Regions from separate parts of the Sporolactobacillus terrae genome, predicted to be linked through region 2. Evidence: predicted binding sites of a transcription regulator. Region 2 holds the regulator's gene; the other holds the start of a gene.
What was found. The regulator CtsR, encoded in region 2, represses protease genes until heat stress. The targets are predictions, from matches to a motif close to ATGGTCAATAAAGGTCAAACA.

Region 1: a site for CtsR is predicted at 2,631-2,651, ahead of clpP (ATP-dependent Clp endopeptidase proteolytic subunit ClpP). Genes of this name have one in related genera too.

What each region holds. Positions count from the first base shown of each region.
Region 1 covers NZ_CP082837.1:478,821-483,033, forward strand. The annotation lists gene K7399_RS02135 (gluconeogenesis factor YvcK family protein) at 1-669, shown strand, start outside; gene whiA (DNA-binding protein WhiA) at 687-1,625, shown strand; gene K7399_RS02145 (HPr family phosphocarrier protein) at 1,661-1,930, shown strand; gene clpP (ATP-dependent Clp endopeptidase proteolytic subunit ClpP) at 1,981-2,565, opposite strand; tRNA gene K7399_RS02155 (tRNA-Arg) at 3,021-3,093, opposite strand; gene K7399_RS02160 (CotD family spore coat protein) at 3,387-3,884, shown strand.
Region 2 covers NZ_CP082837.1:2,887,925-2,892,137, forward strand. The annotation lists rRNA gene K7399_RS13735 (23S ribosomal RNA) at 1-1,142, shown strand, start outside; rRNA gene rrf (5S ribosomal RNA) at 1,215-1,331, shown strand; tRNA gene K7399_RS13745 (tRNA-Val) at 1,337-1,409, shown strand; tRNA gene K7399_RS13750 (tRNA-Thr) at 1,417-1,489, shown strand; tRNA gene K7399_RS13755 (tRNA-Lys) at 1,498-1,572, shown strand; tRNA gene K7399_RS13760 (tRNA-Gly) at 1,588-1,662, shown strand; tRNA gene K7399_RS13765 (tRNA-Leu) at 1,673-1,761, shown strand; tRNA gene K7399_RS13770 (tRNA-Arg) at 1,774-1,847, shown strand; tRNA gene K7399_RS13775 (tRNA-Pro) at 1,857-1,930, shown strand; tRNA gene K7399_RS13780 (tRNA-Ala) at 2,013-2,085, shown strand; gene K7399_RS13785 (CtsR family transcriptional regulator) at 2,386-2,844, shown strand; gene clpC (ATP-dependent protease ATP-binding subunit ClpC) at 3,198-4,213, shown strand, end outside.

The DNA.
Region 1 (4,213 bases), 920 kb from region 2:
TTGACGTCGATTACTGGAGACTTTGTGAAAGCTGTACGCGAGTTGAGCCGTATTCTCAACGTGCACGGTCAAGTGCTGCCTGCAGCTGATCAGATGATTGCGCTTGGCGCATTGATGAGTGACGGCAGCATTGTTGAAGGTGAATCGCAGATTACCGCAGCAAATAAGAAAATTGAACATGTATTTATCAAACCGGCGGATATTCATCCGCTCCCGGAAAGCATTCGCGCCATTCGTGAAGCGGAAATGATTACGTTTGGCCCGGGCAGCTTATTTACGAGCGTGATTCCCAATCTGCTTGTCCCGGATTTGGCTGAGGAAATTGTACGTTCAAAAGCACGTAAGGTTTATGTGTGCAACGTGATGACGCAAAAAGGAGAAACCGACCATTTTACTGCGTCGCAGCATATTAAGGCCATTCATCATCATGTGCCGTCTCTGTTCATCGATACCATCATCGTCAACAGCCGGCCGATTAAAGTTGATTTGTTGAAACGCTATGCAGTTGAGGAATCGGAACCGGTACAAATTGACTGGAAAGAATTAAATGATCTCGGTATCGACATCATTCATGCACCGCTGATTAAAACAGCCGGCGGTGTCGTCCGCCATGACGAGGCAATGGTTGGACGCATGCTCATGTCTTTAGCCACGGAGAAAAAAGTGTAAGGTTTGGAGGAATGGGCATGTCATTTGCCGCTGAAACCAAAAAAGAATTAACCATGCTTGAGGTGGATGACTGCTGCGCACGTGCCGAACTTGCGGCACTGACGCGCATGAACGGATTTATCTCGATCCGCAATAAACGCATTGAACTCGATATCGCAACGGAGAATGCGGCCATTTCTCGCCGCATTTTTCGCTTAATCAAGCAGGTGTATCATTATCAAGTTGAAATCCTAGTGCGCAGAAAGATGCGGCTGAAAAAGAATAACGTTTATATTGTTCGCCTGAAAGAGTCGGCGCGTTCCTTTCTTGAAAATCTGAAAATTATTGATGACAATGGTCAGTTCACACGTGAAATTGCGCTGGACCTTGTTGAAAAGGCGTGCTGCAAGCGTGCGTATTTGCGCGGATCCTTTTTGGCGGGCGGATCGTTGAACCATCCGGAATCTTCATATCACCTTGAAATCTTTTCAAATTATGAAGAATATACGTATTCTTTGGCTAAACTGATGAATACGTTCAATCTTAATGTCAAAATATTACCGAGAAAGAACGGATACATCATCTACATGAAAGAGGGCGAAAAAATCACCGATTTTCTGAGCATTATCGGCGCAAACAAGGCCTTGTTTTATTTTGAAGATATCCGTATTGTCAAAGATATGCGCAACTCAGTGAACCGGCTGGTCAATTGTGAGACCGCTAATCTCAATAAAACCGTGTCTGCTGCGATGCGACAAATGGAAAACATTCGTCTCATCGAGAAAAGCATCGGTTTGGATGAATTGCCGGATAAATTGCGTGAAATTGCCGAGATCCGCTTGAAAAATCCGGACATTACATTAAAGGAACTCGGAGAAATGGTGAACGGCGAGCCGATCAGCAAATCCGGGATTAATCACCGCTTTCGCAAAATTGACGCGATTGCCAATCGGATTCGACAAGGCCAAAACGTTTAGGCGCCGTCATTTTCATGAAGGGAGGCAATCCGCGATTGCTGACAAAGAGAGTGACGATTGGGTTTGAAGAAGGCCTTCAGGCGCGTCCTGCGGCACGATTTGTTCAACAGGCAAGCGAGTATCAATCGCAGCTGACGATTGAGCAGAACGGTCGTGTTGCCAACATGAAAAGCATCATGGGCGTGATGAGTATGGCTCCGGCCTGCGGCGAACAGCTGCTTATGAAAGCGGAAGGCAGCGATGCAGAGGAAGCACTGAAAGCCCTTGCATCACTTGTTGAAGAAGGTAAAACCATGATTAAATGAGGACGCAAAAAAGATCGGAGCATATGCCCCGATCTTTTTCTTTTTGCTGCTTATTTTGCTGTGGTCAGTATTTCGTCGATTAACCCGTACTTCTTTGCGTCTTCAGCAGACATGAAGTTGTCGCGATCGGTATCGCGAGCAATCACGTCATAAGGCTGACCGGTACGTTCTGCGTAGATATGGTTCAGCTTTTCGCGAATGCTGATAATCCGTTTTGCGTGAATTTCCATATCCGACGCCTGTCCCTGCATGCCGCCCAGCGGTTGGTGAATCATAATCTCACTGTTCGGAAGGGCATAGCGCTTGCCGATTTCGCCGGCAGTTAAAAGGAAGCTGCCCATTGAAGCAGCCATTCCGATACAGATGGTCGATACCTTTGGCTTGATGTATTGCATCGTATCATAGATGGCCATTCCCGCGGTGATGGAACCGCCAGGACTATTAATGTAAATCGAAATGTCTTTTTCTGAATCTTCGGCTGCTAAGAAAAGCAACTGTGCAACAACCGCGTTGGCAACATTATCGTCAATCGCTGAGCCGAGCATGATGATGCGGTCTTTCAGTAAGCGTGAGTAGATGTCATACGCGCGTTCGCCGCGATTTGTCTGCTCAATGACTGTAGGTATTAAAGGCATTGAACGAACCCCCTTTTTCCATTGAGAAAGTTATTTTTCCCTTTACCAACATTAATAATACCCTAAAGGTCAATATAGGTCAAATTTAAAGAATAGCAATTTAACCTTGATTTTAGAAATGCAGGATTAAGGCGATGCATTTCACTTATTAATAGTATAGAAAACATGTGGATAGGCAAGCTTTTTTGCTTTGCTGGATTATTTTTTCTCGCAAGATAAGAAAAATCGAGCAAAAAGCGCCCGCTCCTTAAATTCCAGCCATATGTGATGGGTTCGTGTCTTTTCGGTGCTGAATCGTCGCTTCAATTGCTCGCTTGCTGCGGGCGCGCCGCAAGCCTCCTCAAACAGGCGGGAATCTGCGGGGCGAAAGCTCCTTTACAATTGACGTACCACAATGCAAAATCACTTTTTTACAAGTAAAAAAGACCAGCCGTTTGGCTGATCTTTTTTCGCGATGCGCTCGAAGGGAGTCGAACCCCCGACACATGGTACCGGAAACCATTGCTCTATCCACTGAGCTACGAGCGCATAGTATTCATTCACTGACATTTGTCTATTCTAAGCGATTTGGTTAATTTTTGCAAGCATTGTTTGTCGTTTTCCTTCTAGTTGTCGATTAATCATTCCATTGAGAAGACTTTGTTCTTTATCGAATCAAATTTGTCATACGTACGCCTAGCATTTGTATCAACGTAATCCGGCGTGGGCTTACTGCCCAAATTTAGGTGAAAAGTCTAAAATTAGGTGTTCTCATTAGGGCAACAGGCCACTTCGGTTCATAGGTTATAAGTGTACTTCGATGATGAGGAGGAAAAACAACTATGGAAGTTACACCTTATTCAAATCAAAACCTGCCAAACGCTGGCAATCTCGGTCCCGCCGGCAACGTGGGAAATGTAGGGAATATGGGCAACATCAGTCCGGCAGCTGCACCAAAACCGGATTTCAAACCAGATTTCAAGCCGGATTTTAAACCGAGTTTTAAACCTGGATTTAAGCCGGCAGGAAAAGGGAAAGGAAAAGGTGCTTATCCGATGGCTGGTGCGCAGGCGGGAACTGCACCGGGAAAAACAATGGAAAATACACTGAATTGCCCGCCTACCTCGGGCGGAACGGTTTATGATCCGATGACGGTCAATGTTCAGCACATTTTCAAACCGGTTATTGTTCGACATATTCACCGTCTGCATACAGTTAGAAAAACGCACTATGTCTTTGAACATCAGCACTACTATCCGCACACAATGTCGGAAACCTGCGATGAAAAACACTACAATGTACAGTGCGGAAAACCATGTTTTCCTGCACCGCATTGCTGATTGGAAGTTAGCTTCATCACGGATAAAGCCTCTTGTACATCGTACAAGAGGCTTTTTTTTGTACGCTGAGAACCATTCATGACCTTACTTGACGCAGCGACAGATCCGCCGTTATGAGGCAGCTGTTTTTTTTGTGGGCAGCGATTATTCGTTTGTGTTCTTTAGGCGCAGCATGTATTATAGAACGTGGCGGTACGTTGCTGCGCGGGAGTCGTGCAGCAAATTTTATTGTCTTGCCGAAGGAAGTGATTGTTCGATGAGTTCTGATGGTTCGAGTCCAAAGCCTGATCCCGGTCATTGGCAGGAGGAAGTTTATATAGCATCAAATG
Region 2 (4,213 bases):
GATCCAAGCGACTGTTTACCAAAAACACAGGTTTCTGCTAAACCGTAAGGTGATGTATAGGGGCTGACACCTGCCCGGTGCTGGAAGGTTAAAAGGAGAGGTTATCCCTTCGGGGAGAAGCTTTGAATTGAAGCCCCAGTAAACGGCGGCCGTAACTATAACGGTCCTAAGGTAGCGAAATTCCTTGTCGGGTAAGTTCCGACCCGCACGAAAGGTGTAACGATTTGGATACTGTCTCAACGAGAGACCCGGTGAAATTATAGTACCTGTGAAGATGCAGGTTACCCGCGACAGGACGGAAAGACCCCATGGAGCTTTACTGCAGCTTGATATTGGATGTGGGTATCGTTTGTACAGGATAGGCAGGAGCCTTGGAAGCCGGACCGCTAGGTTCGGTGGAGGCATCGGTGGGATACTGCCCTGACGATATCGACATTCTAACCCTGAACCGTGATCCGGTTCGGAGACAGTGTCAGGCGGGCAGTTTGACTGGGGCGGTCGCCTCCTAAAAGGTAACGGAGGCGCCCAAAGGTTCCCTCAGAATGGTTGGAAATCATTCGCAGAGTGTAAAGGCACAAGGGAGCTTGACTGCGAGACCTACAAGTCGAGCAGGGACGAAAGTCGGGCTTAGTGATCCGGTGGCACCGCATGGAAGGGCCATCGCTCAACGGATAAAAGCTACCCTGGGGATAACAGGCTTATCTCCCCCAAGAGTTCACATCGACGGGGAGGTTTGGCACCTCGATGTCGGCTCATCGCATCCTGGGGCTGAAGTAGGTCCCAAGGGTTGGGCTGTTCGCCCATTAAAGCGGTACGCGAGCTGGGTTCAGAACGTCGTGAGACAGTTCGGTCCCTATCCGTCGCGGGCGTAGGAAATTTGAGAAGAGCTGTCCTTAGTACGAGAGGACCGGGATGGACACACCGCTGGTGTACCAGTTGTTCCGCCAGGAGCATACGCTGGGTAGCTATGTGTGGACGGGATAAGTGCTGAAAGCATCTAAGCATGAAGCCCCCTTCAAGATGAGATTTCCCATGATTTTAATCAGTAAGACCCCTTAGAGATGATGAGGTTGATAGGTCTGGAGTGGAAGCACGGTGACGTGTGAAGCGGACAGATACTAATCGGTCGAGGACTTAACCCAAAACAAACAATTGGATGAATGACTTTGAAGTTTTCGTTACCGGTTTTGAAGGCTCGTGAGAGCCGGTTTAAGTCTGGCGGTTATAGCGAAGAGGTCACACCCGTTCCCATCCCGAACACGGTCGTTAAGCTCTTCTGTGCCGATGGTAATTGGGGGCTGTCCCCCTGTGAGAGTAGGTCACTGCCAGGCATTGCGGAGGATTAGCTCAGCTGGGAGAGCATCTGCCTTACAAGCAGAGGGTCATAGGTTCGAGCCCTATATCCTCCATTTTTATGCCGGTCTAGCTCAATTGGTAGAGCAACTGAATCGTAATCAGTAGGTTGGGGGTTCAAGTCCTCTGACCGGCACTGTGAATGAGCCACTAGCTCAGGGGTAGAGCATCTGACTTTTAATCAGAGGGTCGAAGGTTCAAATCCTTCGTGGCTCACCATCTGTTTATTATTATGCGGAAGTAGTTCAGTGATAGAACATCACCTTGCCATGGTGGGGGTCGCGGGTTTGAATCCCGTCTTCCGCTCCATTTTATCTATGCCGGGATGGCGAAATTGGCAGACGCACAGGACTTAAAATCCTGCGGTAGGTGACTACCGTGCCGGTTCGAGTCCGGCTCTCGGCACCATTTCAGTTATTTGCGCCCTTAGCTCAATTGGATAGAGCGTCTGACTACGGATCAGAAGGTTAGGGATTCGACTTCTCTAGGGCGCATTGATTTATCGGGAAGTGGCTCAGCTTGGTAGAGCACCACGTTCGGGACGTGGGGGTCGCAGGTTCAAATCCTGTCTTCCCGATTTTTTGCAAAAATAATGGACAGGTTATTCTCATTATTTTTGTAGGTCGGTAACGACTCAATTTATTGTGTATTTCATAAATGGGGCCTTAGCTCAGCTGGGAGAGCGCCTGCTTTGCACGCAGGAGGTCAGGGGTTCGATCCCCCTAGGCTCCACTTAAATTAATTGTTAGCCAATCGGCTGATTGAAACAGCTGAAGCAGCGTTCCTGTTTTTTACTGAGGAACGCTGCTTTTTTACAGATAAAAAGAAAGTTTATGATTTTGCTTTATCGATCTGCTTGTACCTGTAAATGGGTTTTTACGATGAGAAAATAAGCATCTGATGAGTGGTTGAGTATTTTTCAAAACTGTGGTGTTTAGACGTAATAAATCGCTTGTTCAGTTGATTATTTCCTGAAAATCATACATAATAAAGTTATAGTCAAAGTTAGTCAAAGTCAGGGAGGGTGCTACGGTGAGAAATATCTCTGATATTATTGAGAAGTATATTAAAGAAATTCTCGATTCGAATGATATCATCAAGTTGAAGCGAAGTGAATTGGCGGAAAAGTTTCAATGTGTCCCTTCACAGATCAACTATGTTTTGAAGACGCGTTTTTCCATTGAGCGCGGTTATGTTGTCGAAAGCAAGCGCGGCGGCGGTGGCTATATTCAAGTCGTCAAGGTGCGCCCGGTTACCGACGCAGAACTGATTGATGAAATGATTGGCCTCATCGGCTATCGGTTAACACAAAGTATGGCGGAATCGATTGTCATGCATCTGCTTGAGGAAGATGTGCTCAGCGACCGCGAAGCACGATTGATGATGACGGTTATGAATCATACAGCGATTAACATAGATATCCCTCTAAGGGATGAGCTGCGAGCGAATCTTATGAAGGCAATGCTTCGCTCACTCACATACAGCAGATGAGCTTCTGTCTCAGCGTTGCAGAATACTTGGAGGCCTCATCTTGGTAAATACCTTTTTGTTTGGCTATAATAATATACTAAATTAGGAATGAGCAGCAGACCCGCACAGTGAGCTGTCCATTGCTCAGCGTTGGCATCTTTTTTCAGTGCAAAGAGGATTTGGTAGTCCTGCTGCCGAATAGTATTAGATACCGGCGTCTTGTGAGTGTTCATTAGCTGTTTCATTCCGAAAAAACAGGTGGAGAAAGATCAAAATGACCTTTTAATGAATAGTGTACAGGTAAAGGTTTTTTGAAACCGTATTGATTGACTAAGGCCAGTGACAAGAAACAGCAACTAAAGGAGGCCACCGTTATGATGTTTGGACGATTTACAGAACGCGCTCAAAAAGTACTCGCGCTTTCACAGGAAGAGGCGATGCGTCTTGGGCATAATAATATTGGAACAGAACATATTCTGCTCGGCCTCGTACGTGAGGGCGACGGTATCGCTGCCAAAGCGCTGCTTGCTTTGAATCTGGATCCTGAAAAAATCCAGAAGGAAGTCGAAGCATTAATCGGCAGAGGCACGGATGAGGTACAGACCCCGCACTACACACCGCGTGCAAAGCGCGTTATTGAACTTTCGATGGATGAGGCAAGAAAAATCGGGCATTCATACGTGGGAACGGAGCATATTCTGCTCGGGCTGATCCGCGAGGGCGAGGGAGTTGCTGCCCGAGTCTTGAATAATCTTGGGGTCAGTTTAAATAAAGCACGCCAACAAGTTCTGCAGCTTCTCGGCAGCCATGAAGCGAACTCAGGCAGTGCCCAGGGACGAAATGCCTCGCATGCGAGCACGCCGACGCTGGACAGTTTGGCACGTGACTTGACCGCAATGGCCAGTGACGGCTCTCTTGATCCGGTTATCGGACGAAGCAAAGAAATTGAGCGTGTGATTGAAGTCCTCAGCCGCCGTACGAAGAACAACCCTGTTCTGATTGGTGAACCTGGTGTTGGTAAAACAGCAGTAGCTGAAGGGCTGGCACAAGAAATTGTAAACAATGAAGTCCCGGAAATCCTAAGGGAAAAAAGGGTCATGACTTTAGATATGGGAACAGTTGTCGCCGGAACAAAATATCGCGGCGAGTTTGAAGACCGCTTAAAAAAGGTAATGGACGAAATTCGTCAAGCCGGCAATGTCATTCTGTTTATTGATGAACTGCATACGCTGATCGGCGCAGGCGGTGCGGAAGGAGCGATCGATGCTTCGAACATTTTGAAACCGTCACTCTCTCGCGGCGAGCTGCAGTGCATCGGTGCCACGACACTTGATGAATACCGAAAGTACATCGAAAAAGACGCGGCTTTGGAAAGACGTTTCCAGCCGAT